Regions from separate parts of the Phytobacter sp. genome, predicted to be linked through region 3. Evidence: predicted binding sites of a transcription regulator. Region 3 holds the regulator's gene; each other region holds the start of a gene.
What was found. Region 3 encodes Fur, which represses iron uptake genes when iron is present. Its sites were predicted from a motif close to ATAATAATGAGAACNACTATCAA; they were not measured.

Region 1: the regulator Fur is predicted to act here: its motif matches at 4,154-4,176, upstream of feoA (ferrous iron transporter A).
Region 2: the regulator Fur is predicted to act here: its motif matches at 3,501-3,523, upstream of sodA (superoxide dismutase [Mn]).

What each region holds. Positions count from the first base shown of each region.
Region 1 covers NZ_JCACPZ010000001.1:490,048-500,910, reverse strand. The annotation lists gene ompR (osmolarity response regulator transcription factor OmpR) at 1-669, opposite strand, end outside; gene greB (transcription elongation factor GreB) at 889-1,377, shown strand; gene AC5JPW_RS02280 (Tex family protein) at 1,458-3,785, shown strand; gene feoA (ferrous iron transporter A) at 4,283-4,510, shown strand; gene feoB (Fe(2+) transporter permease subunit FeoB) at 4,532-6,850, shown strand; gene feoC ([Fe-S]-dependent transcriptional repressor FeoC) at 6,860-7,105, shown strand; gene AC5JPW_RS02260 (YdgH/BhsA/McbA-like domain containing protein) at 7,145-7,414, opposite strand; gene bioH (pimeloyl-ACP methyl ester esterase BioH) at 7,533-8,306, opposite strand; gene gntX (DNA utilization protein GntX) at 8,345-9,028, shown strand; gene nfuA (Fe-S biogenesis protein NfuA) at 9,087-9,662, shown strand; gene gntT (gluconate transporter) at 9,998-10,863, shown strand, end outside.
Region 2 covers NZ_JCACPZ010000002.1:65,779-76,641, forward strand. The annotation lists gene yiiM (6-hydroxyaminopurine reductase) at 1-462, opposite strand, end outside; gene AC5JPW_RS02955 (dihydrodipicolinate synthase family protein) at 620-1,516, shown strand; gene kdgT (2-keto-3-deoxygluconate transporter) at 1,564-2,547, opposite strand; gene sodA (superoxide dismutase [Mn]) at 2,807-3,427, opposite strand; gene rhaR (HTH-type transcriptional activator RhaR) at 3,606-4,454, opposite strand; gene rhaS (HTH-type transcriptional activator RhaS) at 4,534-5,370, opposite strand; gene rhaB (rhamnulokinase) at 5,673-7,142, shown strand; gene AC5JPW_RS02985 (L-rhamnose isomerase) at 7,139-8,398, shown strand; gene rhaD (rhamnulose-1-phosphate aldolase) at 8,515-9,345, shown strand; gene rhaS (rhamnose ABC transporter substrate-binding protein) at 9,437-10,423, shown strand; gene AC5JPW_RS03000 (sugar ABC transporter ATP-binding protein) at 10,532-10,863, shown strand, end outside.
Region 3 covers NZ_JCACPZ010000004.1:724,569-735,431, reverse strand. The annotation lists gene nagB (glucosamine-6-phosphate deaminase) at 1-618, opposite strand, end outside; gene nagE (N-acetylglucosamine-specific PTS transporter subunit IIBC) at 940-2,952, shown strand; gene glnS (glutamine--tRNA ligase) at 3,134-4,801, shown strand; gene chiP (chitoporin ChiP) at 5,196-6,596, shown strand; gene chiQ (ChiQ/YbfN family lipoprotein) at 6,613-6,945, shown strand; gene fur (ferric iron uptake transcriptional regulator) at 7,011-7,463, opposite strand; gene fldA (flavodoxin FldA) at 7,751-8,281, opposite strand; gene ybfE (LexA regulated protein) at 8,416-8,724, opposite strand; gene ybfF (esterase) at 8,856-9,629, opposite strand; gene seqA (replication initiation negative regulator SeqA) at 9,812-10,366, shown strand; gene pgm (phosphoglucomutase (alpha-D-glucose-1,6-bisphosphate-dependent)) at 10,391-10,863, shown strand, end outside.

The DNA of each region.
Region 1 (10,863 bases), on a different contig from region 3:
CTGGATATAACGCGGGTGCGCCGGATCCTCTTCCACCATGCGGCGCAGGCGGGAGATCTGTACGTCGATAGAACGCTCCATCGCGGAATATTCGCGACCACGGGCCAGGTTCATCAGCTTATCGCGAGAGAGCGGCTCACGCGGATGGCTCACCAGTGCTTTCAGCACCGCAAACTCACCGCTGGTCAATGGCATCGGCTCATCTTCGCGGAACATTTCACGGGTGCCAAGATTCAGTTTAAATTTACCAAAGGCAATGACCGCCTCTTCCTGAGATGGCGCACCCGGCAGTTCATTCGCCTGGCGACGCAGCACCGCACGAATACGGGCCAGCAGTTCACGCGGGTTAAACGGTTTTGGAATATAGTCGTCAGCGCCGATTTCGAGGCCCACGATACGGTCAACCTCTTCCCCTTTCGCCGTTACCATAATGATAGGCATCGGGTTGCTTTGACTGCGCAGACGGCGGCAAATAGACAGGCCATCTTCGCCCGGCAACATCAGGTCAAGGACCATCAGGTGGAAGGATTCACGCGTCAGCAAGCGATCCATCTGTTCAGCGTTCGCGACGCTGCGGACCTGGAAGCCTTGCTCAGTCAAATAACGTTCAAGCAGTGCACGCAGGCGCATGTCGTCATCCACGACCAGGATTTTATAGTTCTCTTGCATTGTTTTTACTCCCAAAGGTTCCGACAATTATGATGACGTATTCTTAAAAAAGAGCACATTAACAACCAGCGAAATCTGGTATAAATTCTAGTCGAAATTGTTACAAAGCATATTTAACAGTAGCTTATATGCACATTGCATCACATAAATGATGATTTATCCGCACCTTAACGGGCGTTTATTTGTAAAGAAACCGATGAATAAAATTAAGGCAACGCGATGAAAACGCCTCTGATTACCCGTGAAGGCTTCGAAAAATTAAAACAAGAGCTGGATTTCCTCTGGCGACAGGAACGCCCGGAGGTCACCAAAAAGGTCACCTGGGCCGCAAGCCTGGGCGATCGCAGTGAGAATGCCGACTATCAGTACAATAAAAAACGCCTGCGTGAAATTGACCGCCGGGTTCGCTACCTGACCAAGTGTATTGAACACCTGAAAATTGTCGATTATTCCCCGCAACAGGAAGGCAAAGTCTTCTTCGGCGCCTGGGTTGAGATCGAAAACGATGACGGGAATACCCTGCGTTTTCGCATCGTCGGCTACGATGAAATTTTTGGTCGCAAAGACTACATCTCGATTGATTCCCCGATGGCCCGCGCCCTGCTGAAAAAAGAGGTCGGTGACCTCGCTGTGGTGAATACCCCTGCCGGAGAAGCCAGCTGGTACGTCAACGAGATTGACTACGTCAAACCAGACGGAACAATCTGAAGCCCCGGTCGATGACTGGCATTTTTGCCGGTCAATCCGTATAACTGTCCCTTAAATTTTTACTCAGATGAAGCTAATCCATGATGAATGATTCTTTCTGCCGCATTATTGCAGGTGAAATTCAGGCCAGCGCCAACCAGGTAGAAGCTGCCGTTCGCCTGCTCGATGAAGGGAACACCGTGCCGTTTATTGCACGTTATCGTAAGGAAGTGACCGGTGGTCTGGACGACACGCAACTGCGTAATCTGGAGACGCGTCTGGGGTACTTGCGCGAGCTGCAAGACCGTCGCCTCGCAATCCTCAAATCTATCGGTGAGCAGGGTAAGCTGACAGAAGCGCTGGAAAAAGCCATCAACACTACCCTGAGCAAAACGGAACTCGAAGACCTTTATCTGCCGTACAAACCGAAGCGCCGTACCCGCGGGCAAATCGCGATTGAAGCAGGTCTCGAACCCCTGGCAGATCGGCTCTGGAACGAACCCTCACACTCACCTGACACTGAAGCCGCCAAATTTATTGATGCTGAAAAAGGTGTCGCGGACAGCAAAGCCGCACTGGACGGGGCTCGCTACATTCTGATGGAACGTTTTGCTGAAGATGCAGCGCTGCTGGCCAAAGTCCGTGATTATCTTTGGAAAAATGCCCACCTCGTCGCGACCGTTGTCAGCGGTAAAGAAGAAGAAGGCGCGAAGTTCCGTGACTACTTTGATCACCACGAACCGATTGCCACCGCCCCGTCTCACCGCGCACTGGCGATGTTCCGTGGTCGCAACGAAGGCATTTTACAGCTGTCTCTGAATGCTGACCCGCAGTTCGACGAGCCGCCAAAAGAGAGCTATTGCGAGCAAATCATCATCGACCACCTCGGCCTGCGTCTGAACAACGCCCCGGCGGACAGCTGGCGTCGCGGCGTTGTCAGTTGGACCTGGCGCATTAAAGTGCTGATGCATCTCGAAACCGAATTAATGGGAACCGTGCGTGAACGTGCTGAAGATGAAGCCATCAACGTGTTTGCCCGTAACCTGCACGACCTGCTGATGGCCGCTCCGGCTGGCCTGCGCGCGACCATGGGCCTTGACCCTGGCCTGCGTACCGGCGTTAAAGTCGCAGTAGTGGATGGCACCGGTAAACTGGTCGCGACCGATACCATTTACCCGCATACCGGTCAGGCAGCCAAAGCCGCCGTTGTGGTGGCGGCATTGTGCGAGAAACACAATGTTGAACTGGTGGCTATCGGCAACGGTACCGCATCCCGTGAAACTGAACGTTTCTACCTCGATGTGCAAAAGCAGTTCCCGAAAGTGACCGGGCAGAAAGTGATCGTCAGCGAAGCGGGGGCGTCCGTCTATTCGGCATCCGAACTGGCCGCGCTGGAGTTCCCGGATCTCGATGTCTCTCTGCGTGGTGCTGTCTCTATCGCCCGCCGTTTGCAGGACCCACTGGCTGAACTGGTGAAAATCGACCCGAAATCTATCGGCGTCGGCCAGTATCAGCACGACGTCAGCCAGACGCAGCTTGCCCGTAAGCTGGATGCGGTTGTTGAAGACTGCGTAAACGCCGTGGGTGTGGATCTCAACACGGCGTCCGTCCCTCTGCTCACCCGTGTCGCCGGGCTGACCCGCATGATGGCGCAGAACATCGTCTCCTGGCGCGATGAAAACGGGCAATTCCAGAACCGACAGCAATTGCTGAAAGTCAGCCGTCTGGGGCCGAAAGCTTTTGAACAGTGTGCCGGCTTCCTGCGTATCAACCACGGTGATAACCCCCTGGATGCCTCAACGGTGCACCCGGAAACCTACCCTGTGGTCGAGCGTATCCTGGCAGCAACGGCGCAATCTCTGCGTGACCTGATGGGCAACAGCGGCGAACTGCGCAAGCTCAAACCATCCGATTTTACCGATGAACACGTGGGCGTTCCGACCGTGACGGACATCATCAAAGAGCTGGAGAAACCAGGCCGTGACCCGCGCCCTGAGTTTAAAACCGCGACCTTTGCCGATGGCATCGAAACCATGAACGACCTGCTGCCTGGGATGGTACTCGAAGGCTCTGTCACGAACGTGACCAACTTCGGTGCCTTCGTGGATATTGGCGTGCATCAGGATGGCCTCGTACATATTTCTTCACTGGCTGACAAGTTTGTGGAAGATCCACATACGGTAGTGAAAGCGGGTGACATCGTTAAAGTCAAAGTCATGGAAGTCGATCTGCAACGTAAACGCATTGCACTGACCATGCGTCTGGATGAGCAGCCAGGCGAAACCAACGCACGCCGTAGTAATGGTGGCAGCCGTGAACAGACTCGTCCGGCAGCGAAAGCGGCGAAACCTCGTGGGCGTGAAGCTCAACCAGCAGGCAACAGCGCCATGATGGACGCGCTGGCCGCTGCAATGGGCAAAAAACGCTAACGTACGACGTTCCCCTCCTTTCGAGGAGGGGAAATTCATATGTAGTTATTCAAAAAAACAAACCCCGTCATACCCCTTGCACGTTGCTTCTTTCCCATTTTTTTCTGCACATGCCTTATTAACATTCAAAATATCTCACCACATTCATTCCCACTATTAAATTAATGAATGATAATCGATTGCGTTATTTACAAAATAACAACGTCAATTCTTAATAAAACATTAAGATAAAGAAATAAATGTCCATATTTATTCATACTTTTTAAGTCGTTATGAGTAATAGAAAAACAAGATAAATATTGCGCCATATCAACGATGCGGCGATTTACGATTTAACTCCGGATGATATCGCGGTTAAATAAGTGAAGATAAAAACTATTCTCATTATCATTGTTCGTTCTGGTTATCATCTGACGCTTAGCAAACTAACCATCTGGTTTAATGGAATTTATTCGACGAACAACGAAAATCACTCGTGATAAAGATAAGTAGGTCCTATGCAATTATCTCCTGACAGTACGTGGAAAATAACGGGTTTTTCGCGCGATATCAGCCCCGCGTGGCGCCAGAAACTGCTCTCTCTCGGCATGTTGCCAGGGTCGTCTTTTAATGTGGTTCGAGTGGCACCGCTTGGCGACCCCATCCATATCGAAACCCGCCGCGTTAATCTGGTATTACGCAAAAAAGACATCGCATTTTTGCAACTGGAAGCTATTTCCCGTTAATCCTGTCCAGTGAGATAAAAAATGAAAAAGTTAACCATTGGATTGATTGGTAATCCGAACTCCGGCAAAACCACCTTATTTAATCAGCTAACGGGTGCCCGACAGCGTGTGGGCAACTGGTCCGGTGTGACGGTCGAACGTAAAGAGGGGCAGTTTTCCACTACCGATCACCAGGTCACTCTGGTTGACCTGCCAGGTACCTACTCACTAACGACCATCTCGTCACAAACGTCTCTTGATGAACAAATAGCCTGCCATTACATACTAAGCGGTGATGCCGACCTGCTGATTAACGTAGTGGATGCCTCCAACCTTGAGCGCAATCTGTACCTCACCTTACAACTGCTGGAACTGGGTATTCCCTGCATACTGGCACTCAACATGCTGGATATTGCGGAAAAACAGAAAGTCCGTATTGATATTGATGCGTTATCCGCCCGACTGGGTTGCCCGGTTGTTCCTCTGGTCTCAACACGTGGTCGCGGCATTGATGCACTAAAACTTGCCGTCGACCGCCACCAGAAAAACACCCCTGTCGAACTCGTTCATTATGCTCAACCGCTGCAGCACGAAGCGGATGCGCTGGCTCAGGCCATGTCGACCGAAATGCCGACACAGCAGCGCCGCTGGCTGGGCCTGCAAATGCTGGAAGGTGATATATACAGCCGCGCCTATGCCGGTGACGCGGCACTCAAACTGGATACCTCACTGGCACGTTTACAGCGTGAAATTGAGGATCCGGCGCTGCATATCGCCGATGCACGCTATCAAACCATTTCAGCAGTCTGCGATGCCGTCAGCAATACGTTGACCGCTGAACCCAGCCAGTTTACCGCCGCAGTGGATCGCATCATTCTGAACCGTTTTTTGGGTCTGCCCATCTTCCTGTTCGTGATGTATCTGATGTTTCTGCTGGCCATCAATATAGGTGGCGCACTCGCCCCTATTTTTGATGCTGGTTCGGTTGCCATTTTTGTTCACGGTATTCAGTGGTTGGGCTCCACACTGCACTTCCCTGATTGGTTGACGATTTTCCTGGCGCAGGGGCTGGGCGGTGGTATCAATACCGTTCTGCCGTTGGTCCCCCAAATTGGCATGATGTACCTCTTCCTCTCTTTCCTGGAAGATTCGGGTTACATGGCACGTGCGGCCTTTGTGATGGACAGACTGATGCAGGCTCTCGGCTTACCGGGCAAATCCTTTGTGCCGCTGATTGTCGGATTCGGCTGCAATGTCCCGTCGGTGATGGGTGCTCGCACGCTGGATGCGCCCCGGGAACGTCTGATGACCATCATGATGGCACCGTTTATGTCCTGCGGCGCTCGGCTGGCCATTTTTGCCGTCTTCTCTGCTGCCTTCTTTGGTCAGCAAGGCGCACTGACCGTCTTCTCGCTGTATGTTCTGGGGATTGTTATGGCGATCCTGACCGGGTTAATGCTGAAACACACCATCATGCGCGGCGAAGCCTCCCCATTCATTATGGAGTTGCCGGTCTACCACGTTCCCCATTTGAAAAGCCTGGTGCTGCAAACCTGGCAACGCCTGAAAGGCTTTGTTCTGCGTGCCGGTAAAGTGATCGTCGTGGTCAGCATTTTCCTCAGCGCACTGAACAGCTTCTCCCTTAGCGGCAAAACCGTCGATAACATTAACGACTCTGCACTGGCTTCTGTCAGCCGCGTGTTTACACCGCTGCTACAGCCGATTGGTGTCCAACCCGACCACTGGCAAGCAACAGTAGGCCTGTTTACCGGGGCGATGGCAAAAGAGGTCGTTGTCGGGACGCTGAACACTCTTTATACCGCCGAAACTATCCATAACGCTGAATTTAATCCGCAAGAATTCAGCCTGAAAGGTGAACTGGAGTCCGCACTGGAAGAGACCTGGACCAGCCTGAAAAGCACCTTCAGCTTAAGTGTTCTGGCGAACCCCATCGAGGCCAGCAAAGGTGATGGTGAAATGGAAACTGGCACCATGGGCGTGATGAGCGAGAAATTCGGCAGCGCCAGTGCCGCGTACAGCTACCTGATTTTCGTACTGCTCTACATTCCCTGCATTTCGGTCATGGGGGCGATTTCCCGTGAATCGAACCGGGGCTGGATGGGCTTCTCTGTTCTTTGGGGACTCAATATCGCCTATTCGCTGGCAACACTGTTTTACCAGACCACTAACTTTAGCTCGCACCCAACATACAGCCTTACCTGCATTCTGGCGGTCATTCTGTTCAACATTGTCGTTGTTGGCAGCTTGCGCCGAGCCAGAAGTCGGGTGGATGTTAATCTGCTGACCACCCGCAAAACGGTAGCCAGTTGCTGCGAAAGCCCGGCAGGAGACTGCCACTAAGGCGCGCCTATGGCATCGTTAATTGACGTTCGTAATATGCTGGCACTGCAAGGGCGGATGGAAGCCAGCCAGCTCAGCAGTGCGTTGCATCTTTCCCGTCCGATGGTGGAGGCCATGTTGTGTCGCATGGAGGCAATGGGAAAAGTCGTGCGCATTCAACAAGAGGCTGATGTCTGTTTGACAGGAAATTGCAAAGCGTGTCCGGAAGGGAAATCCGCTTGTCAGCAGGAGTGGTGGTCGCTGACCGGAAACTAAAAGCGGGCCAACAGGCCCGCTTCAACATTCACTTTAATATTACTTATAGACATCCGCCGTGGCGTAGACGTCTTTTTCTTTTTTCTCGCCGCTGGTCACAACAAAATATTTGCCACCCAGCTCATCGGCTTTTTTGGACAGTTCTTTTTTCGCGTCCATTGGCGCGGAGGTGTCGGAAGTGGTAATGGTCCCGACCTTCGTCAGATTCATCCCCGCCACTTTATCTTTTTCCAGTTCCTGTGCGGCCATTACGCCAAAGGACAGGGACCCAATCACCAGAGACGCAACAATACCTGTAACAAGTTTCATAGCCATGATTCTCCTCAGGTTTTTCAGTTTTTATCCTGCAACGCCCTGCAAAAACGCAGTCACCGTCGCGTTCTCAGTATTGTTCCCAAATCACAAGTTTTCCAGGTGATGGCAATAATTACATGTGTGTATTATTAAATTCGATCAATGCATGGCAGAAATCTTGCGGATGAGAAATAAACGGTGCATGCGCTGCTTTGCCAAAAATAATCGACTCACTTTGGGGCCATAGCGCGTCCAGAGGGGCGACCATTTTGCGTGGTACCAGTCCGTCCAGTCGACCATACATGCGCAGAAACGGCAGCGAAAGGCCGACCAGCGCGTCGCGTAGATCAACGGTTTTGAGGATCTCCAGCCCGCCATTCAGAACCTCTTGTGCTGGCATCGGCAGTGATAAAACTGCATTTTTTAGCTGGCGCGCATCCTGGCGGGACGTCTCTGTTCCCATCGTCTGCAATGCCAGAAAACGCTCTACCGTGCGCTGGAAATCTTCGCTGAGCTGTTTCTGGAAACTGGCCAGAACGTCTGGTTTGATCCCAGGCCAGGACGCCTGCTCGCTAAAACAGGGGGACGATGCCACCGTGATCAGTCCGCTGACGCGCGCGGGTGCCATTAACGCTATCTGGCTGGCCACCAGGCCACCCAGGCTCCAGCCCAACCAAATAGCTCGCTCGGGCGCATTTGCCAGCACAATCTCAGCCATCTCGTTAAGCGACATTGCCGGAAAACCGGTACTGCGGCCATAACCCGGTAAGTCCACCAGGTGAAGCGTAAAATGCGAACTCAGTTCAGGTACGATGTAATCCCACACCTGCGCATTCAGACCCCACCCGTGAAGCAGCACAAGATGGCGATGTCCTTCGCCTTTAGTTTCCCACCAGATATCGTTCATCAGTTATGGTTCTCTTTATTCATACAAGGAGGTGGAACATGCTAACAGTGCCCGGTCTGTGCTGGCTATGCCGAATGCCGCTGGCCCTCGCTCATTGGGGGATTTGTTCCTGCTGTGCCAGAAACATCCCCCTTAACGTGCCCGTCTGCCCACGCTGTGCCTTACCCGCACTCAGCCGCACGTTGCCCTGCGGCCGTTGTCTGCAGAAAATGCCGCCGTGGCAGCAGATGATAACGGTCAGTGGCTACACGCCGCCGCTCAGTCAACTGGTACATCAGATGAAGTTTTCCCGGCGTCCCGAGCTCGCTCAGCCCCTGGCGCGGCTGCTGTTACTGGCGGTCAGAGAGGCTCATCGAACCCGACCAATCCCGCTCCCCGATATGCTGGTCAACGTCCCACTCTGGCAACGACGCCAGTGGCGAAGAGGCTATAATCAGAGCGATCTACTCTGCCGACGGCTGGCACACTGGTTAGGCTGCCGCTATGAACCCGCCGCGCTCCGGCGCACGCGGATGACCCAAATCCAGCATCAGTTGAGCGCCCGCTTGCGTAAACGCAACCTGAAAAATGCCTTTCGCCTTGAATTGCCGGTGAAGGGACTCCATATGGTTATCGTGGATGATGTCGTCACTACCGGCAGTACTGTCGCGGAAATGAGCCAACTGCTGTTACGCAATGGCGCGGCGACTGTTCAGGTATGGTGCCTGTGTCGAACCTTGTAGAGCCTCGATGATGGGCGTATTATAACCAAGTAAAATAGTCAACTATTAGGCCATTGCTATGATCCATATCTCCGATGCTGCGCAAGCGCATTTTGCTAAATTGCTGGCAAATCAGGAAGAAGGGACGCAAATTCGCGTGTTTGTGATTAACCCAGGCACGCCAAACGCAGAATGCGGCGTTTCTTATTGCCCGCCAGATGCAGTGGAAGCCGCTGACACCGCCCTGGAATTCGAACAGCTCACCGCTTATGTCGATGAGTTGAGCGCGCCGTATCTGGAAGATGCGGAAATCGATTTTGTGACCGACCAACTCGGTTCTCAGCTGACGCTGAAAGCCCCTAACGCCAAAATGCGTAAAGTCACCGATGACGCCCCGTTGATGGAGCGTGTCGAATACATGTTGCAGGCAACGGTTAATCCACAGTTGGCAGGCCACGGTGGCCGTGTGACGCTGATGGAAATCACCGACGACGGCTACGCTATCCTTCAGTTCGGCGGCGGCTGTAACGGTTGCTCGATGATTGATGTCACCCTGAAAGATGGGATCGAAAAGCAGCTGCTGGCTGAATTCCCTGACCTCAAAGGTGTACGGGATCTGACCGAACACCAGCGCGGCGAGCACTCCTACTACTGATTTTCGCGCTTCACATGTTCTCCTGCCCAGGCGGGAGAATGTGTTACCCGTATCCTTCGAATCAAATTTCCGCCGTTTTTTTGCAATAATTTCTCGCCGTTAATATGACCCACATCTCACTTCGCAAATTTACCCCCACCAGGTGATTCTCTTTTTACAGATGTTACCCGTATCATCCGCGCAGGCACCAACATTATAAAAACATCCAGCTATTATTTTTAATTATGGATGTAAGCCGTATTGGTGCCACAGCGCTGCGTTTTCTCCTATTGAAAGCCGGGTATGTGCTGAAGAAACACTGACGTTACCCATAACAAATTAAGGCCAGGTAAATCATGCCATTAGTCATCGTTGCTATCGGTGTAATCTTGTTGTTGTTATTGATGATCCGCTTCAAATTGAACGGATTTATTGCCCTGGTTCTGGTGGCTCTGGCCGTCGGGATGATGCAGGGAATGCCTCTGGATGCAGTGATCAAGTCCATCAAAGCCGGTGTCGGCGGAACCCTGGGCAGCCTTGCGCTGATCATGGGCTTCGGTGCCATGCTCGGCAAACTGTTGGCAGACTGCGGTGGTGCACAGCGCATCGCGACAACCCTGATTGCGAAATTTGGTGAGAAACACATTCAGTGGGCGGTGGTACTCACCGGCTTTACCGTAGGTTTCGCACTGTTCTATGAAGTGGGCTTCGTGCTGTTGCTGCCGCTGGTGTTTACCATCGCCGCCTCTGCGCGTATTCCCCTGCTGTATGTTGGTGTGCCGATGGCAGCAGCGCTGTCTGTGACCCACGGCTTCCTGCCTCCGCACCCGGGTCCAACCGCGATTGCGACCATCTTCCATGCCGATATGGGTAAAACCCTGCTGTACGGTACGCTGCTGGGTATCCCGACCGTGATTCTGGCGGGCCCGGTTTATGCGCGTTTCCTGAAAGGTATCGACAAACCGATCCCGGAAGGCCTGTACAACAAGAAAACCTTCACTGAAGAAGAGATGCCAGGCTTTGGCGTCAGCGTCTGGACCTCTCTGGTACCGGTTGTGCTGATGGCACTGCGTGCCGTTGCAGAAATGCTGCTGCCGAAAGGCCATGCCATTCTGCCTTACGCGGAGTTCTTCGGTGACCCGGTAATGGCGACCCTGATTGCCGTGCTGATCGCCGTCTTCACCTTCGGTCTGAACCGTGGTCGTTCCATGGACGACATTAA
Region 2 (10,863 bases), on a different contig from region 3:
AACCTTTCCCGCCGCAATCACGCGATAGAGCCAGCCAATGCGCCCACAAGCCTGCATTTGTGACGCCATATCGCTGACGTTAAAGTGAAAGTTGAGCTTGTAGCAGGGCGAGCGCGGCTGGGTAACCTGAATCAGCGTCTCTCCCCACCGGAAAATATCACCGATAAAAACATTCCTCTCCGTCAGCCCTTCCGTCGACAAATTCTCGCCGAAAGCGGGCGCGTAGTAGAGCGCGTCGTTATCAGGGAAGGTCTGACGCCAGAAGGCGTAATGCTCGCGAGGATAGTGACAAAGCGCCCTGTCCGGCCCGCCGTGAATCACCTTCTCCGCCTGTTGGTCCCCCTCCAGACCACGATCCGTTAAGGTTAACTCTCCGTCCACCTGGAGCTTGGCGATTGCGCTGGGCTTACTGCCCGCATAATCCTTTACAGTGCCTGTATAAACATTAACCGGATGCCGCATCTTTTCCCCCGGACGCTAAAATTGTTCCGGTATTACACCACACTTTTTACCCCGAAATCGTGCAGAAATGAGACACCGGTGCGCGTGAATTCCGTCAGGACGTGCTATCACTTATTGAAGAAGTGAAACGCTATTTCATATTCAAGGAGACAGTGACGTGAAGACTGAAAATGAATTTTCCGGCGTCTGGTGCCCGTCCATTACGCCAATGACACCCGACGGTAAAGTTGATCTGAATGGATTAAGACAGCATATTTCACGCCTGACCGACGCCAGAATCGATGTGGTATTGCTAATGGGCAGCATTGGCGAGTTTGCCTCTTTCACCCTTGATGAACGGCTCATGCTGATCCGCGAAGTGCGCGGTATGACGCCCGGTACCCTGGTGGCAAACGTCTCTTCAACCAGCCTGAATGATCTACTCTGGATGGCGGACGAAGCCTTCCGTACGGGTTATGACGCGGTCATGGTCCTGCCCCCTTACTACTACGGGCAAACGCCTGCACAGCTGCTGAGTTACTTCCGCCATCTGGGGCAGCGACTAAACGGTAAGTGGTTTGCCTATAACTTCCCTGCACGCACCGGCTGTGACCTGACACCGGAGCTGGTCGCCACGCTGGCGGCCGAGTTCCCGAACTTTGCCGGCATTAAAGACACCGTTGATTGCCAGTCGCATACCCGCAATATCATCCTCGCGACCGAAAAAGTCCGTGATGATTTCGCCGTGCTTTCCGGCTATGACGAGTATTTCATTCCGAACCTGCTGGCAGGTGGTGCGGGCGTTATCTCCGGGTTAAACAACGTGATGCCAGAGCTATTTGTCAACGCGCGAGAAGCCTGGAAGCAAAATGACCTGACGGCTCTGCATGATGCGCAGCGTGAAATCGGCAAATTCATGTCGATTTATACGATTGGCGAGGATTTCGTGACCACCATTAAAACCGTGGTATCGCGCAAATTCGGTTACTGCGGTGCTACGTCGCGCAATTTTGGCGGCGAGTTAACACATGCCGAGTGTGCGCAAGTGGATAAGGTTTTTGGTATACCCCACTGACAAAAAAGCCGGCCTGCAAAGGCCGGTTTCTCATTGAACGTTCTGCGCTATTTCACCGCACTGCGCAGGTCCGGAGCCACTGCATCCCCTTTCACTTTACGTGACCAGACAGAGGTCAAAATCGGCACCAGAATGGAGGTCACAATCACCGATGTCGCTACCAGCGAAGTCGCGGCAGGCGCCATCGCTTTAAACTCCGGCACCATCTCGGCAATCAGTACCGGTGTTGCCACTGCCGCCCCGGCAGAGCTGGAAGCCGCAAGCCCTGCGGTACCATCTCCGCCGCCAATCAGCTTATCGGCAATAATCAACGGAATGCCCGTAATCACAATCACAGCCAGCCCCAGCAGCACGCCGAGCAAACCAGTCTGGGCAATCACGCTGAGATCGATGGTGTTACCGAGCGCAAAGGCGAAGAAGGGAATCAGCGTCTGTACTGCGCGGGTAAAGAACTCACGCAATTCGGGGTCCAGATTACCCAGACCAAAGCCAATCAGGAATGGCAGTACTGCGCCAACAAACACATGTGGTTCAAATGAGGCGATACCCGCCGTACCCAGAATCACCATCGTCATCAATGGGCCAGATTCGAGGGACATCAGCACAAACGCCCCGGCCTCTTCTTTGGTGCCGTACTGCTGCATGATGGAGGCGTAAAGCCCGCCGTTAGTCATGTCCATTGAGGCGACCAGCGCCAGTGTCGACAGCCCTGCAAAGAAGCCCGCTTCCACGCCGTGCGCCGGAATCAAACGTGATGTCACCGCCGCAACCACCCAGGCCACCGCAATTTTGGTCACCACCAGGGTGCCGGACTTGCGCAGCACCGTACCGGTCGCACTGAGCTTAATTGACGCGCCCATGCAGAAAAACCACACCGCCAGAATCGGCACGGTCCCGGTGATCATGCCATTCGTGAAGGAGCCAAAATACTTTCCCGCACCCGGCGAGAAGGTGTGACACAACGCACCAAGAAACAGAGGAACCAGCATCATCCCGCCCGGGATTTTTTCTATTGCACGTTTGATTTGCATACCGCCACCTGTCAAAAAATCACTGATTTTTGTGCGCCATTTCGCCCTTAAAAAGGAGCGAGTCCAGCGCTGATGGCGAAATGTTAGAACGTCGTCACACCCAGAAAAGTGATCTCACATACAAAAACAAAACAATATTTCATTTTTATTGGATCATTGTTTTTATTTAAAGCGGCCGATTTGCCTCCATAAAAAAACCCCCACCGACTATGTCGACAGGGGCTTGATTCACCCGCGAAAGCGGGAGATTTAGCAAAACTTATTTCTTAGCGGCGAAACGTGCTGCTGCTTCGTCCCAGTTAACCACGTTCCAGAACTCTTTGATGTAGTCCGGGCGACGGTTCTGGAATTTCAGGTAGTAAGCGTGTTCCCACACATCCAGACCCACGATAGGGAAGCCAGACGCGCCAGAGATAGCTTCGCCCATCAGCGGGGAGTCCTGGTTAGCGGTAGAAACCACAGCCAGTTTGTCGCCTTTCAGCACCAGCCATGCCCAGCCAGAACCGAAGCGGGTTGCTGCTGCTTTTTCGAATTCAGCTTTGAAGTTATCAACGGAACCGAAATCACGCTCGATAGCTGCTTTCAGGTCGCCCTGCAGGGTGGTGTCTTTTTTCAGGCCTTTCCAGAAGAAGCTGTGGTTTGCGTGGCCGCCAGCGTTGTTACGCAGAACGGTCTTTTTGTCTGCCGGCAGTTGGTCCAGTTTAGTGATCAGCTCTTCAGCAGACAGGCTGGCGAATTCTGGCAGGCTTTCCAGCGCTGCGTTCGCATTGTTTACATAAGCCTGGTGGTGTTTAGAGTGATGGATTTCCATCGTCTGCTTGTCGAAATGAGGCTCAAGTGCATCGTAGGCGTACGGCAGGGATGGCAGTGTATAGCTCATACTAATCTCCATTATTGTCGGGCGGCAGATGTGTTAACGCCGCGTAAGCAGTTGGTTCATTATAGTTAGTTAAATGATATTGAAAATGTTTATCAATGCCGTAGTTTTAATATGGTTATAACATTCTGTTATGTAAACAAGCCCATGTGGCATAAGGGAATGTCAGACCAGCGGGATTCTATGCCGCTTCGTTATGCCGCTGCCGCCACTGGCTGGGGGTCATGCCGGTTTCACGAGTGAAAACCACCGAGAAATAGTTGCTGTCTTCAAAGCCACAGCGTGTGGACACTTCACCAATCATCAACTCCGTATGTTGCAATAAATACTGCGCGTGGCAAATCCGCAACTGCCGCAGGTAGTGGTTGATAGTCATCCCGGTCTGAGTCCGAAATTGCTGGCGGAGTGCCCGCTCGCTGCACCGCTCCTGCTCGCAAAACTGCTCAAGCAAAAAGCTGCGGTTGAGGCTGCCAGAAAGCGCAGTAATGAGTTTATCGAGCAGCGGCTCGCTGTTGGCGGCGGCCAGATTATCAGCAGCAAAGCGATGGCGCTTCAACGTCATCACCAGTTGGGCAAACAAGGCTTCTGCCATAGCATTCGCCAGGGCATCACTTTTGGTGCTCTCCTGTTCTAGCTGAGTGATCACCTGCCGGGCCTGGGTCATCCCGGTGCTGCCAATACGCCAGTGCGGCGTCCACTCTGAACCCTGAAGCCCCGGAATATGTGCCGCCCAGTCGAGATTCAGCGACAGGCGATCGGGGCAGTAGATGATATTTTGCAGCACCAGATCGTTGACCGATGCATAGGAGTGTTTGTCCTGCGCGCGGATGTAAAACAGGTCACCGCGGGTGATGCGATAAGGTCGGTCATTGAGCACATGCAGCCCGTTGCCACGCCAGACCAGCACCAGTTCGTAAAACTCGTGCGTATGCTCGGCAAAGACGTTTTGCGGATAGCGATCCGCCACGGCAACGGTCTGCCCTGGACGGGGGAAAAAATCGGCGCTACGAAGAATTAACTGGCTTGCCACAACGTCACCTCAGCCCAAAACAACCGATAAGTATTAGCTGATTTACGACAAAAAATCGGTGACAGCCTTCTCGTTACCGCTATTGCAATTGCACATCCCGTCCCTGACGGATATCCCGCGGCGACCAGTCAAACTCTCGGCGAAAAAGCGTCGAAAAGTGGTTACTGTCGCCAAAACCGCAGCGATAAGCGATATCGGTAATGCTGTCATCGCCATGACGTAGCATATGGCGCGCCTTGATCAGTCGCAGGCGGTTGAGATACCGCTGCGGCGTCAGCCCGGTATAGCTTTTTAGCTGGCGATGCAGGGTGCGCAGCGACAGCGCGTACTCATCAGCGAGCGACTCCCAGCACACCTCTTCGGCAAAGTGATCTTCCAGCCAGGACATCAACTGATTAAGCCGCGCATCGTTACTGAACGCCCCCTCCTCCAGACTGCTTTTACGCAACAACACCAGTAGCTGCATAAACAGAATTTCACGGTTAGCAGTGGTCGGCATATCCAGCGCATTGCCCAGGGTTTCCATCTGACCGATTATCTGGCGCACCTGTTGAAGAACGCATTGGTTAACACGCCAGTGCGACGGGTAATGCCCATCCTGCTCCTGCGGCAACAGCGCATTTAAGCCCGCCAGGAACTTGAATGCATCCGGTGAGCGATAGAGCACATTGGTCAGGCAGAGGTTGTCAGTATGTTCATATAAGTGCCTGTCGTGATCGCGCACGAAGCAGACTGTCCCACCACTGATGGTGTAGGACTGGCCGTTAAACACATGGATACCAGTGCCATGCTCAACAATCACAATTTCATGAAAATCATGATGATGCTCGGGAAACGCCGCCTGGGGCAATCGCGGCTCGATAGCAACAGGCGTGATGCCCGAAGGAAAAAAGTCCGCGCTGTGTAATACGGTCATATTGCCCCACTCACTAATGAGAAATGTTCTCAAAATAGTAATTAAGGGTGGCCGATCGCACCTTGAATTTTTGACCACAAACATGGCAAAGCCTGTCGGTTTTTCAAGAAAAGGCCGGAAAGATCAGGAATTGCGGCATGCGTCACACCGCTGAAATCCGCCGCTTTTGCTGGAAAATGTGAACTCTCTCACTTTCACCTTTGCTTTCTTGCCAGTCCCTAATGGCGACTGTCAGTAACAAGAAGGTTACCGCGACGTCCTTTTTTTAGACTGGGGGCAACAACTCTCACAAGGACCTCACCATGACTTTTCGCCATTGTGTCGCCGTCGATTTAGGTGCCTCAAGCGGCCGCATCATGCTGGCCTGCTACGCGACAGAACAGCGGAGGCTCACGCTGCGTGAAGTTCATCGCTTCGCCAACTATCTGGAAAAAAAGCACGGCTACGACTGCTGGGATATCGATGCGCTTGAAGATGAAATCTGCCTTGGACTGGAAAAAGCCTGTGCTGAGGGCGTGGTCATCGACAGTATTGGTATCGACACCTGGGGCGTGGATTATGTGCTCATCAACAAGCTCGGGGAGCGCGTCGGTTTGCCCATCTCTTACCGTGATCATCGCACCGATGGCGTGATGCATCAGGCTCTGGAGCAGCTCGGCAAAGCCAGTATTTATCGCCGCAGTGGCATTCAGTTTCTCCCCTTTAACACCCTGTACCAGTTTCGCGCCCTTGCCCAACAGCAACCAGAAGTCATGGCATCCGTTGAGCATGCCTTGCTGATCCCGGACTATTTCAGCTTCCGCCTGACCGGCAATATGAACTGGGAATATACCAATGCCACCACAACCCAACTGGTGAACATTGAAACCGACAGTTGGGATGAAACACTGCTCAACTGGACCGGCGTGCCTGCCTCCTGGTTCGGTACGCCGACCCATCCGGGCAATGTGATTGGTCACTGGCAAAATCCGCAGGGCGAAGCCATTCCGGTGGTCGCCGTTGCCAGCCACGACACCGCCAGCGCGGTCATTGCCTCACCGCTTAAACATGCCGATTCCGCTTATCTCGCTTCAGGCACCTGGTCACTGATGGGCTTTGAAAGCACCACACCCTACACCGATGACGATGCCCTGGCGGCCAACATTACCAACGAAGGCGGCGCGGAAGGTCGCTACCGTGTGCTGAAAAATATTATGGGGTTGTGGTTGCTCCAGCGAGTACTGAAAGAGCGCAATGTAGACGACCTGCCTGCGCTGATTGCTGAGGCGTGCGCCCTGCCTTCATGCCGCTTCGTGATCAACCCCAACGATGAGCGCTTTATCAACCCACTCGATATGAGTCACGAGATCCAGGCCGCTTGTCGCGAAAGCCACCAGCCCGTTCCACAAAGCGATGCCGAACTGGCGCGCTGCATCTTCGACAGCCTGGCACTGCTCTACGCTGACGTCCTGCACGAGCTTGCCCAGCTTCGTGGCAAACCATTCACCCAACTGCACATCGTGGGTGGCGGCTGCCAGAACCAGCTTTTGAATCAGCTTTGCGCCGACGCCTGTGGCCTGCCGGTGGTCGCTGGCCCTGTTGAAGCCTCCACGCTCGGCAACATCGGCGTGCAACTGATGACGCTCAATGAACTGAGCAGCGTCGACACTTTCCGTGACGTGGTGGCCGCGAGCTACACGCTGACCACTTACACCCCTCATCCTGATAACGAAATTGCCCGCCACGTCGTGCGGTTTCAGCAAAAACGACAGACTAAGGAGCTTTGTGCATGACCACTCAACTAGAACAAGCTTGGGAAATCGCTAAACAGCGCTTCAATGCTGTAGGCATCGATGTCGAAGAGGCACTGCGCCAGCTCGACAAACTGCCCGTCTCCATGCACTGCTGGCAGGGCGATGATGTCGCCGGTTTTGAAAACCCGGAAGGCAGCCTGACTGGCGGTATTCAGGCAACCGGTAACTACCCAGGTAAAGCGCGTAATGCCACCGAACTGCGCGCCGACCTTGAGCAAGCGCTGAGCCTGATCCCTGGCCCGAAACGCCTGAACCTGCACGCGATTTACCACGAAGCAGGTACGTCAGTCAGCCGCGACGCCATCAAGCCTGAGCACTTCAAAAACTGGGTTGAGTGGGCAAAAGCGAACAAACTGGGTCTGGATTTCAATCCATCCTGCTTCTCACATCCTTTAAGCGCAGACGGTTTCACCCTCTCCCATGCGAACGACGAAATCCGTCAGTTCTGGATTGACCACGTGAAAGCCAGCCGCCGCGTCTCCGCGTACTTCGGTGAGCAACTCGGCACGCCTTCAGTGATGAACATCTGGGTGCCGGATGGCATGAAAGACATCACCGTTGACCGCCTGGCACCGCGCCAGCGTTTGATGGCTGCCCTGGACGAAGCGCTGAGCGAGAAGTTCGACCTCGCCCACCACATCGATGCCGTGGAAAGCAAACTGTTCGGTATCGGTGCAGAGAGCTACACCGTCGGCTCTAACGAATTCTGCCTGGGCTACGCCGCCAGCCGCCAGACCGCCTTGTGCCTGGATGCCGGTCACTTCCATCCTACTGAAGTGATTTCCGACAAGATTTCTGCCGCCATGCTCTATGTGCCGCGCCTGCTGCTGCACGTCAGCCGCCCGGTGCGCTGGGACAGCGACCACGTGGTGCTGCTGGACGACGAAACCCAGGCGATTGCCAGCGAGATCGTGCGTCACAACCTGTTCGACCGCGTGCATATCGGTCTCGATTTCTTTGATGCTTCCATCAACCGTATCGCCGCCTGGGTTATTGGTACCCGCAACATGAAGAAAGCCCTGCTGCGTGCTCTGCTGGAACCAGTTGAGCAACTGCGCCAACTGGAAGCAGACGGCGACTACACCGCGCGTCTGGCGCTGCTGGAAGAGCAGAAATGCTTACCGTGGCAGGCCGTTTGGGAGATGTATTGCCAGCGCCACGACACCCCGGCAGGTAGCCAGTGGCTGGAGAGCGTGCGTGCGTATGAGAAAGATGTATTGAGCCAGCGCGGGTAAGACCGCCCTCACCCTAACCCTCTCCCATGGGGAGAGGGAACTTTTACCCCCTCTCCCCATGGGAGAGGGCCGGGGTGAGGGGGAATCCTCACCGCGATAACAGGAACGAGAAAATTATGCAGAACATCATTAACGCCTGGTTCACCCAGGGCATGATCAAAGCCACCAGCGATGCCTGGCTCAAAGGCTGGGATGAGCGCAACGGCGGTAACCTGACGCTGCGTCTGGACGATGCCGACATCGCCCCGTATGAAGCTGACTTCCATGCGAAGCCGCGTTATATCGCGTTGAGCCAGCCAATGCCGTTGCTCGCCAACACGCCGTTTATCGTTACCGGTTCTGGCAAATTCTTCCGTAACGTCCAGCTCGACCCGACGGCCAACCTTGGCGTGGTAAAAGTGGACAGCGACGGCGCGGGCTACCACATTCTATGGGGCCTGACGAATGAAGCGGTGCCGACCTCTGAACTGCCGGCGCACTTCCTGTCACACTGCGAGCGCATCAAGGCTACCAACGGCAAAGACCGTGTCATCATGCACTGTCATGCCACCAACCTGATCGCCCTGACCTACGTGCTGGAAAACGATTCTGACTTCATCACCCGTAAATTGTGGGAAGGAAGCACCGAGTGTCTGGTGGTCTTCCCGGATGGCGTCGGCATCCTGCCGTGGATGGTGCCGGGTACCGATGAAATCGGAGAGGCCACCGCAGAAGCCATGAACAAACATTCCCTGGTACTGTGGCCGTTCCACGGCGTCTTCGGCAGTGGTCCAAATCTGGATGAGACTTTTGGTCTTATCGATACCGCGGAGAAATCCGCAGAAGTGCTGGTGAAAGTCTATTCCATGGGTGGCATGAAACAGACCATCACCCGGGAAGAGCTGATTGCGCTGGGTAAACGCTTTGGCGTCACCCCGCTGGCAAGTGCGTTAGAGCTGTACCAATAAGAACGTCCTATAACCCCTTCGGGCAACGATCTGAAGGGGAAACTCTGTAACTACCTATGCAGTAAAAACACTAACTCGTGGAGTAAAAGCAATGAAAATAAAGACAAGCTTAATCCTCACCGTTGCCGCTCTGGCGTTGTCCGGTTCCGCATTAGCAGAAGTCAAAATCGCGCTCGTAGCGAAATCATTAGGAAATGGTTTTTTTGAAGCAGCAAACACCGGCGCGCAGGAAGCCGCCAAAGAGTTAGGTGATGTAAAAGTTATCTATACCGGCCCTACCACCACCACCGCAGAAGCACAGATCGAAGTGCTTAACGGCCTGATCGCTCAGGGTGTGGATGCGATCGCGATTTCCGCGAACGATCCGGATGCCGTGGTCCCGGTACTGAAAAAAGCCATGCAGCGTGGCATTAAAGTCGTCTCCTGGGATTCCGGGGTGGCGAAAGGCGGCCGTCAGATTCACCTGAATCCGTCGAACAATGCCCTGATTGGCGAAACCAACGTCAAGCTGGCGGCAGATGCATTGAAAGCACTGAATGTGGAAAAAGGCGACGTGGCAATCCTCAGCGCAACGCCAACCTCCACCAACCAGAATATCTGGATTGAAGAGATGAAAAAGGTGCTGCCTAAGTACCCGTCCATCAATCTGGTGACCGTCGCCTACGGTGACGATCTGTCTGATAAGAGCTACCGCGAAGCGGTCGGCCTGTTGAAATCTTACCCGGATCTGAAAGTGATCGTCTCTCCGTCCTCCGTGGGCATCGTGGCGGCGGCACAGGCGGTGAAGGACCAGGGCAAGATTGGCAAAGTGTACGTCACCGGTCTGGGTCTGCCGTCTGAAATGGCGGGAGCGGTCAAATCCGGTGCCACAAAAAGCTTCGCTATCTGGAACCCGATCGATCTGGGCTACGCCGCGACCTACCTGGCGGACGATTTAGTCAAAGGGACGGCGACCAAAACCGAGGCCAACATGGGCAAACTCGGCAAGGTGAAACTGGATGCTGACGGCAGTGGCGCAATGGCAGAGCCGTTCGTCTACGATGCCAGCAACATTGATAAGTTCTCGAAAATTTTCTAATCCCTTCTCCCTCTCCCTGTGGGAGAGGACCGGGGTGAGGGCATCAGGCCGCACGCCACCCTCACTCTGATCCCTTCCTGAAGGGAGAGGAGATATATGGAGAACATCATGACGGCATCCACACCCCTGCTGTCGCTCAAGGGCATCACCAAAGTCTTCCCTGGTGTGCGTGCCCTCGAGAACGTACAGCTCGACCTCTGGCCCGGCAGCGTCACCGCACTCATTGGCGAAAACGGCGCGGGCAAATCCACGCTGGTCAAAGTCATGACCGGTATTTACCAGCCTGAAGAGGGCGAAATCCTTTATAAAGCCATTCCCATTCAGCTTCCGACCCCAGAATCTGCGCACAAGGTGGGGATCACCGCCATACACCAGGAAACCGTTCTGTTCGACGAATTGTCCGTGACGGAGAATATTTTCGTCGGCCAGTACCTCTACAA
Region 3 (10,863 bases):
ATTACCCAATACCAGAATCATTACCTCTTCTGCATCCAGCAACGTACCCACACCCACGGTCAGGGCGTATTTTGGTACCAGGCTCACATCGCCATCAAAGAAACGTGAGTTCGCCACGCGAGTGTCATGGGTCAGGGTTTTAATACGGGTACGAGAAGCCAGCGAGGACGCAGGTTCGTTGAAGGCGATGTGACCATCGTTGCCAACGCCGCCCATAAACAGGTGAATTTTGCCATAGGAACGGATTTTTTCTTCGTATTGACGGCATTCTGCGTCAATATCCGGCGCATTGCCATCCAGCAGGTTAATATTTTCTGCCAGAATATCAACATGATCGAAGAAGTTACGGTGCATGAAGCTGTGATAGCTTTCCGGGTGCTCTTTTGGCAGCCCGACGTATTCGTCCATATTGAAGGTGACAACGTGCTGGAAACTAACCTGGCCCGCTTTGTGCATTTCAACCAGAGCTTTATAGGCAGTCAGTGGTGTGCCGCCGGTTGGCAGGCCGAGCACAAACGGACGATCTGCTGTCGGTTTGAAGGCATTGATGCGGTTAACAATATGGCGTGCAGCCCATTTGCCAACTTGTTCAGCTGTTGCCAGGGGAATCAGTCTCATTATTCACCTCTACGTTGAGTTTAAAAGTTCGCGGATTGCAAGCCAGTACTGATGTAAGCGTAATGCAGTTTTGCTCCTCAGGGGGGCAATCCGTCTTGATTTTTTTAATCATAAAATAAGTTTTGCTTGTTAGCCAGCAAAGAGGAGGGTTAATAACGATATTTGGTGACTAAAATCACAAAAAGTGTGCATTTAATTTGCGAGGCGAATTAATTTTTCACACACTTACACTGTCGTAAAAAAAGGCCGTGCTTTCAGGTTAAGTAAGACAATAAAAAATACTATGTCAGGCGCCCGGTGTGGGGTCAGAGGGGGAATAACGTGAGTCTTTTAGGTTACTTGCAAAAGGTTGGCCGCGCACTGATGGTGCCGGTTGCCACGCTGCCTGCAGCAGCAATTCTAATGGGGGTCGGCTACTGGATCGACCCGGTAAGTTGGGGTGGGGATAACGCGCTGGCGGCGCTGTTTATCCAGTCCGGCTCTGCCATCATCGATAATATGGGCGTGCTGTTTGCAGTGGGTGTTGCCTACGGTATGTCCAAAGACAAAGACGGGGCAGCCGCGCTGGCTGGCTTCGTTGGTTTCCTGGTATTAACGACGTTGTGTTCGCCAGCCGCCGTCGCCATGATCCAGAAAATCCCTGCCGATCAGGTTCCTGCCGCGTTCGGCAAGATCAAAAACCAGTTCGTTGGGATTATGGTCGGTATTATCGCTGCAGAACTGTACAACCGCTTTAGCAGTGTCGAACTGCCAAAAGCGCTGTCCTTCTTCAGTGGTCGTCGTCTGGTGCCGATTCTGACGTCATTCGTCATGATCGTTGTGGCATTCATTCTGATGTACATCTGGCCGGTCGTCTTTAGCGGTCTGGTAGGCTTTGGTGAACATATCCAGAAACTGGGCTCTGCGGGTGCGGGCATCTATGCCTTCTTTAACCGTCTGTTGATTCCGGTAGGTCTGCACCATGCGCTGAACTCCGTGTTCTGGTTTGACGTGGCGGGTATCAACGATATTCCTAACTTCCTTGGCGGCGCACAGTCTATTGCTGCAGGTAAAGCTGAAATCGGGATCACCGGTCGTTATCAGGCAGGTTTCTTCCCAATCATGATGTTCGGCCTGCCTGGCGCTGCGCTGGCTATCTACCATTGCGCCCGTCCGGAAAACAAAGCCAAAGTGCTGGGTATTATGATGGCAGGTGCGTTTGCCGCCTTCTTCACCGGCATTACCGAACCACTGGAATTCTCCTTCATGTTCGTGGCGCCAGTGCTGTACTTCATCCACGCGGTGCTGACCGGTATTTCCGTATTTATTGCTGCGACCATGCATTGGATTGCTGGCTTCGGCTTCAGTGCGGGTCTGGTAGATATGGTGCTCTCGTCACGCAACCCGCTGGCGGTTCACTGGTACATGCTTATTCTACAAGGCCTGGTGTTCTTCGCTATCTACTACGTGGTGTTCCGTTTCACTATCCAGAAATTCAACCTGCTGACCCCGGGTCGGGAACTCGCGGTTGCCGGTGATGAAGCGGATGGCCAGGATGTGAATGTCAGCACCGGGTCTGAGCAGGATGCTGTGGGTCTGGCTCGTCAGTACATTGCCGCTATCGGTGGCTCTGCTAACCTGACTGGCATTGATGCCTGTATCACTCGTCTGCGTCTGAACGTAAAAGACTCTGCGTTGGTCAATGAAGCGATGGCAAAACGTCTTGGTGCGACGGGTATTATTCGTCTGAATAAAACCAGCGTGCAGATTATCGTGGGCTTTGTGGCTGAAAAAATCGCGAATGCGATGAAAACTGCGGGTAACGTGCCAGCCGCCGACAGTGCTGCGACTGCAACTGTCGCGCCTGTTAAGCCTCAGGCAGTGCCGAATGCATCTGTTATTGCTGAACTGGTCTCGCCGATTACCGGCCAAGTTGTTTCTCTGGATGAAGTGCCAGACGAAGCATTCGCCAGCAAAGCAGTCGGTGACGGTGTGGCGATTAAGCCGACGGATAAATTTGTAGTGTCCCCGGCTGCCGGAACTATCGTGAAAATCTTCAATACCAACCACGCGTTCTGTCTCGAAACCGAGAAAGGTGCGGAGATCGTTGTTCATATGGGCATCGATACCGTCGCGCTTGGTGGCCAGGGCTTCTCTCGACTGGTCGAAGAAGGTGCCCAGGTTGTTGCAGGTCAGCCGATCCTTGAAATGGATCTGGATTACCTGAACGCCACTGCACGTTCGATGATCAGTCCCGTCGTCTGCAGCAACATTGATGACTTCTCTGGTCTGGTTATTAAAGCGCAGGGTTCTGTCATTGCAGGGCAAACGCCGCTGTATGACATCAAAGGCTAATTGCTTTTAGCGTTAGATTTGCCAAAAGCGGCAGAGGACATTTTCTCTGCCGCTTTTTTTTGCGTCTGTTGCAGTGATTATTTCTGCGAGAGAGGTATTTTCCGTAACTAAGGGTTGTCTCGAAGACCCGCTTATAAGATCATGTGCCGTTATACGTTGTTTACGCTTTGAGGAATCTACGATGAGTGAGGCTGAAGCCCGCCCGACTAACTTTATTCGTCAGATCATTGACGAAGATCTTGCTACTGGTAAGCACAATTCTGTTTGCACCCGTTTCCCGCCTGAACCGAATGGCTATCTGCATATCGGTCACGCGAAGTCTATCTGCCTGAACTTTGGTATTGCACAAGACTACAACGGGCAATGCAACCTGCGTTTCGATGATACGAACCCGGTTAAAGAAGATATCGAGTACGTTGACTCCATTAAACATGACGTAGAGTGGTTGGGTTTCCACTGGTCCGGCGATGTGCGCTACTCCTCTGACTACTTCGATCAACTGCATCAATATGCGGTTGAGCTGATCACCAAAGGTCTGGCTTTTGTTGATGAACTTTCTGCGGACGAAATCCGTGAATACCGTGGTTCGCTGACGGCGCCGGGTAAAAACAGTCCGTTCCGCGATCGCAGCGTAGAAGAGAACCTCGCACTGTTTGAAAAAATGCGTGCTGGTGGTTTTGAAGAAGGTAAAGCCTGTCTGCGTGCCAAAATCGATATGGCCTCACCGTTTATCGTTCTGCGCGATCCGGTGCTGTACCGCATTAAGTTTGCCGATCACCACCAGACTGGCAGCAAGTGGTGCATCTACCCGATGTATGACTTCACCCACTGCATCAGCGATGCGCTGGAAGGCATTACCCATTCTCTGTGTACGCTGGAATTCCAGGATAACCGTCGTTTGTACGACTGGGTGCTGGACAACATCTCTATTCCGGTTCACCCGCGTCAGTACGAATTCTCGCGCCTGAATCTGGAATACACCGTCATGTCCAAGCGTAAGCTGAACCTGTTGGTGACCGATAAGCACGTTGAAGGCTGGGATGACCCGCGTATGCCGACTATTTCTGGTCTGCGTCGTCGTGGCTACACTTCTGCATCCATCCGTGAGTTCTGCAAACGTATTGGTATCACCAAGCAGGACAACACCATTGAGATGGCTTCACTGGAATCCTGTATTCGTGAAGATCTGAACGAAAACGCGCCGCGTGCGATGGCGGTTATCGATCCGGTTAAAATGGTTATCGAAAACTACCCGCAGGGTGGAAGCGAAATCGTCACCATGCCTAACCATCCGAACAAACCGGAAATGGGCAACCGTGAAGTGCCATTCAGTGCTGAAATCTGGATCGATCGCGCCGATTTCCGTGAAGAAGCGAACAAGCAGTACAAGCGCCTGGTAATGGGTAAAGAAGTCCGTCTGCGTAATGCCTACGTGGTAAAAGCAGAGCGTGTGGAGAAAGATGCTGAAGGTAATATCACCACCATCTTCTGTACCTATGATGCAGATACCCTGAGCAAAGATCCGGCCGATGGTCGCAAGGTGAAAGGCGTGATTCACTGGGTGAGTGCGGCACATGCACTGCCAGTCGAAATTCGTCTGTATGACCGCCTGTTCAGCGTACCAAACCCGGGTGCGGCGGAAGACTTCCTGACGGTGATGAACCCGGAATCTCTGGTCATCAAACAGGGTTATGCTGAGCCATCACTGCAGGCTGCCGTAACGGGTAAAGCTTTCCAGTTCGAACGCGAAGGCTACTTCTGCCTTGATAGCCGTTATGCAACGGCCGATAAGCTGGTCTTTAACCGTACCGTGGGTCTGCGTGACACCTGGGCTAAAGTCGGCGAGTAATATCGACGTTAATATTTAAAAACGCTGCCTTGTGCGGCGTTTTTTTATTTCTGCGCACAAGGTTTCTTGTGATTTTACAATAATTGTCTGTGCTTGACATGAAATGCAGTTTTAAATTTATTATTTTTAACCCTCGTTCATCCTGATAATTTACACGGTAAATTACGATTTACTCCTCCTTTGCAAAACTCTCCTGAAACAACCTGAAATCTGTGTGTCCTGTCATATTCCTGGTTTTCACCTGGGCAAAATGCTTGATCATTCGTGCGGGCAAAAATAACCTTGATTCGGGGAGTGAAAGAAGTTTTTAGGCACTTTCCGTTATTTCCTGATTTTATTTTGTTGCTGAATGCCTTTGCACAGCACTTTTTATTTTAGTCAAAGAGGAACAATTATGAACGCGTTTACCGCCAAGCGTAAGGCGATAGCGTTAGCTATTGCCAGCGTTACAGCAATGTCAGGTTTAATGGCGTCACCTGCGGTCACTGCCGCAGGATTTGTTGACGATTCGACTCTTACTGGCGGTGTCTATTACTGGCAGCGTGAGCGCGACCGTAAAGACGTCACCGACGGCAATAAATATAAAACTAACCTTGCGCATTCCACCTGGAATACCAATCTGGATTTCCAGTCGGGATATGCAGCAGATATGTTCGGTATCGATATTGCGGCGTTTGCAGCCATTGAAATGGCCGAATCGTCGGGCAGTGCCCACCCTAACGAAATAGCTTTCTCTAATAGTCATAAAGTCTACGATGAAGACTGGGCTGGGGACAGAAGCGGTGCAAGTCTTTACACCGCTGCGGCTAAGTTCAAATACGGTCCGGTGTGGGCCAGAGCGGGCTATATTCAGCCCACCGGACAGACGCTGCTGGCTTCTAACTGGAGTTTTATGCCAGGAACCTATCAGGGTACCGAGGCTGGTGTAAAACTGAATTTTGAGCAAGCAGGCGAGTTGAGTTTTTCCTATATGTGGGCCAATGAATATAAAGCGCCCTGGTATAATGAAACCGATAATTTCTATCAAAATGATCGCGTGACCAAAATTGATTATGTGCACTCTCTCGGTGCGAAATATGATTTTAAAAACGATCTCGTATTAGAGGCTGCGTTTGGCCAGGCCCAGGGATATGTGGATCAGTATTTTGCGAAAGCCAGTTATAAATTTGATATTGCGGGTAGTCCGTTATCAACCAGTTATCAATTCTACAGTTCGAGGGATAAAGCCACTAATCATACGATTAATGATATTTATGATGGTACGGCATGGTTACAGGCGTTGACGTTTAATTATGCTGTCGGGCCGGTTGATTTACGTCTTGAAGGAACATGGGTTAAAGCTGATGGCCGCCAGGGATACTTCAACCAGCGTATGACGCCACTGTATGGTTCATCAAATGGCCGTCTGGATATTTGGTGGGATAATCGCTCAGACTTTAACGCCCACAATGAGAAAGCCGTCTTTGTCGGTGCGATGTACGATCTTAAAGATTTAAATCTGCCGGGTTGGGCGGTGGGGGCGTCATATGTCTACGGCTGGGATGCTAAACCCTCGAACGTTCCTTCTGGCGACAAATATTACGATGCCGGTAACTCCATTAAAGAATCTGCTTACAGTCTGGATGTGGTTTACACCCTGCAGGATGGTCTGGCGAAAGGCACACTCTTCAAGCTGCACTTCACGCAATATGATAACCACTCTGATATCCCGAGCTGGGGCGGGGGATACAACAATATCTTCCAGGATGAGCGCGACGTGAAATTTATCGTGATTGCGCCGTTCTCGATCTTCTGATGCGAAGGAGAGCAAAATGAAAAATAACCTGATGATTCTGTTAATGACCCTCGGTCTGGCTGCGTGTGTACAGCAACCTGGCGCGTCAAAGGAAGATATGCGTCTGAAAACCGCTTACAGTGCCTGCATTAATACGGCGGAGGGGTCGCCGCAAAAGCTTGAAGCCTGTCGTAGTGTGCTGGAGGTGCTCAAATCGGAAAAAGCGCATCAACAGTTTGCCCATGAAGAAACGGTTCGTACACTGGATTATCAGCAGTGCCTCGAAGCGACCCATACGGGTAACGGACAGGCGATAAAAGCCGATTGCGATCGTATCTGGCAGGAGATTCGTAGCCACAATACGCAGTAGGAAAAACACTTTTCCAGCCATAAAAAAAGCCAACCTTAGGGTTGGCTTTTTACGTTTACGGAAGATTATTTTCCAGCAATCTCGTGGGCATTGTCGTCGGTGCGGCAATCGCCTTCAGCGCAGTGGCCGTAGAGATAGAGGCTGTGGTTCGTCAGACGGATACCGTGTTGCGACGCGATTTCACGCTGGCGAGCTTCAATGGAGTCATCACTGAATTCAATCACTTTGCCACAATCGAGGCAAATCAAGTGGTCATGGTGATGTTGCTGAGTCAGTTCGAAAACGGATTTACCGCCTTCAAAATTATGACGGGTTACGATCCCGGCATCGTCAAACTGGTTCAGTACACGGTAAACCGTTGCCAGCCCGATCTCTTCGCCCATATCGATCAGGCGCTTATATAAATCTTCCGCACTGACATGATGGTTATCCGGCTCCTGAAGAACTTCCAGAATTTTCAAGCGAGGAAGCGTGACTTTCAGGCCGGCCTTCTTTAATGCGGTATTGTTGTCAGTCATGCGGAATCTGTCCTGTTGCTAAACGGTTCGCTCCCCATCGGGAAGCTACAAGGAATGCACTGGGAAATGCGTCTCATTATAGAACTGCCATGTCTAAATGAAAACTGCAAGCCCTCAAGTAAAGTAAGCGTATAAAACGTGGTAGCGCCAACAAAGTCCTTCGCGATACCCATTTTAACCAGGCCATATTGTACAGTGCTGGAGGCAAAAGTTAAAAAAATGTAGCAATTATTTCCATTGGTTTTAACTATCAATCTGGCGCAACCCGCAGATTGCGCCAAACAGCATCAGGCATTAATGATATCTTTAAGGTTCAGCTCTTCATAAATCTGCTTAACCCATTTATCAACACGTGCAGCGGTCAGCTCCGGCTGGCGGTCTTCGTCAATGGCCAGGCCCACGAAGTGGTCGTCATCGGCGAGGCCTTTGGACGCTTCGAAGTGGTAACCTTCAGTCGGCCAGTGACCGACAATCACCGCACCGCGTGGTTCGATGATGTCACGGATGGTACCCAACGCATCACAGAAGTACTCAGCATAATCTTCCTGATCGCCACAGCCAAACAGCGCGACCAGTTTGCCATTGAAATCAATGTCTTCCAGCGTCGGGAAGAAATCATCCCAGTCACACTGTGCTTCACCGTAGTACCAGGTCGGGATGCCGAGTAACAGGATGTCGTAGCCTTCCAGATCTTCTTTGCTGCTTTTTGCAATGTCGTGAACATCAGCAACATCTTTACCAAGCTGAGCCTGGATCATTTTTGCGATGTTTTCGGTATTACCGGTGTCGCTGCCGAAAAAAATGCCAGTGATTGCCATGAGTAAAATAACCTCTTGAAACTTAATGATATGGTGGTGGCGTTTAGCCCACGGATAAGGGCAATCATAGCAGAACAGGCAAGCGCGCGGAAACTGCAATCGCGCCAGACTGCACTCTATGCCACATGAAAGCGTTATTTAGATGAAGATTCAGAGGAATCAATGCTGTTCAGCGCTTTGAGCTGTTCCAGCAACATCTCTTCGATGAGTTCACTGCGACTCATTTGACGCGCGTCGGCCAGTGCATTTAATGCATCAACGGCTTCGGCATTGATTTTCAATTCGACGCGTTTAAGCCCACGAAATTTATCGCGTTTAAGCTGATTGCGTTTATTGATACGCAATTGCTCGTCGCGAGAGAGCGGATTGGTTTTAGGACGTCCCGGGCGACGCTCATTCGCGAACAGATCTAGTGTCGTGCGGTCCGTTTGTTCTTTAGCCATGATTTAAGAATACTACGGGAAGTACAAGCAATCGGGTCGTAGCCCGGGCTGATTAGCGCGCCATCATACATCAGGGAGGCAGGTACGCCAACGCCCGGGCGCGTTCAGGCGACCGGTCGCCGGGTTTTTAATCAGTTTGTCTTTTCAGCGAGATAACGACGGATAGCACGCAAAACGGCATCAGGCTTTTCTGCATGCACCCAATGGCCCGCACCGGCAATCACATGTGCCTTCGCCTGAGGAAATTGTTTGAGCAGCGTCTGCCTGTACTGTTCAGTCACATACGGTGAGTTCCCACCAGGAATGAACAGAGCAGGGTGGTTCCAGGCCGGAACCTCTTCCCAGCCTACAATGTGCGGGTACTGTTCCCAGAGCACGGGAACGTTAAAACGCCACTGGCCGTCAATAAACGACTTCAGCAAAAACTGAATCACTCCCTCTTCATCAATAACGGTACGCATCACGGCAGCCGCCTGCTGGCGCGTTGTGGCTTGCGCATCCGTCACGGCATTGATAGCGGCAAAAATCTCATCATGGCGGCGGACAGCATAATCAACGGGGGCAATATCAATCGCAACCAATTGGTCAATACGCTCAGGAGCGAGGCCAGTTAAGGCCATGACTGCTTTGCCACCCATCGAGTGGCCGATAAAGGTTGCGCGCTCTATAGAATGTGCGTCCAGCGTGTCGACCAAATCCTGCGCCATCACCGGATAATTCATCTCGTCTGAACGGTCTGAAAGCCCGTGATTACGCATATCAACCTGAAGAATGTCATGGTCATTGACGAGGTCACGAGCAAGGATACCGAGGTTGTCCAGGCTACCAAACAAACCGTGGACCAACACGATGGGAGAATTGTTGTGCGATTGTTGTGCAGATTGCGCTCGGGTATTCAATTTCATGGCAAAGTTCTTTTTTTCGCTCTTTCGGATTAGGGTATTATGTTGAACATTCTGCCGCCCGGCTGCAAGGTTCAGACACAATCTAACTTAGCAGCCTCTCAGGTTTAACGCTATCCGCTGTTGAGATTTGACTTTATAATCTCAATAACTTGTATTCAGATAAGACACTGCACTGGATTAAAATGAAAACGATTGAAGTTGATGATGAACTCTACAGTTATATTGCCAGCCACACGAAGCATATTGGTGAGAGTGCATCCGACATTTTACGGCGCATGTTGAAATTTTCTGCCTCTGCGCAACCCGCCGCCACGGTTCCCGCTGCTGTAAAAGAAACACCTGTTACAACTAAGGTTGTTGAAGAGGTCAAACCGACCAATACCGCGAAAGACAAAGTGCGTGCGGTGCGCGAGTTACTGCTTTCTGATGAGTACGCCGATCAGAAAAAAGCCGTCAACCGTTTCATGCTGGTGCTGTCTACGCTCTATTCTTTGGACAATAACGCTTTTGCAGAATCTACCGAGTCTCTGCATGGGCGTACCCGCGTATACTTTGCGTCTGATGAACAAACCCTGTTGCAAAACGGTACTCAAACCAAGCCAAAACAGGTGCCAGATACTCCATACTGGGTCATCACCAACACCAATACGGGTCGTAAATGCAGCATGGTCGAACACATCATGCAGTCAATGCAGTTCCCGGCGGAATTGATTGAAAAGGTTTGCGGCACAATTTAATCCTTGCATAAAAAGGACCAGGCAATGGCTAACCATGAACGTGCGGGGCAACCTGCGCAACAGAGCGATTTGATCAACGTCGCCCAACTTACCGCGCAGTACTACGTACTCAAGCCGGAAGTCGGTAACGCTGAACATGCAGTAAAATTTGGTACGTCAGGTCACCGCGGCAGTGCGGGGCGTCATAGCTTCAACGAACAACATATTCTGGCGATTGCCCAGGCGATTGCCGAAGAGCGCGCTAAAAACGGTATCACCGGTCCGTGCTATGTGGGTAAAGATACCCATGCCTTGTCTGAACCTGCATTCATCTCCGTGCTGGAAGTCCTCGCTGCCAACGGCGTTGATCTGATTGTGCAGGAAAACAACGGTTTTACTCCGACTCCAGCCGTTTCTAACGCCATTCTGGTCCACAACAAGAAAGGCGGCGCACAGGCTGACGGCATTGTGATCACTCCGTCGCATAACCCACCGGAAGATGGCGGTATTAAATACAA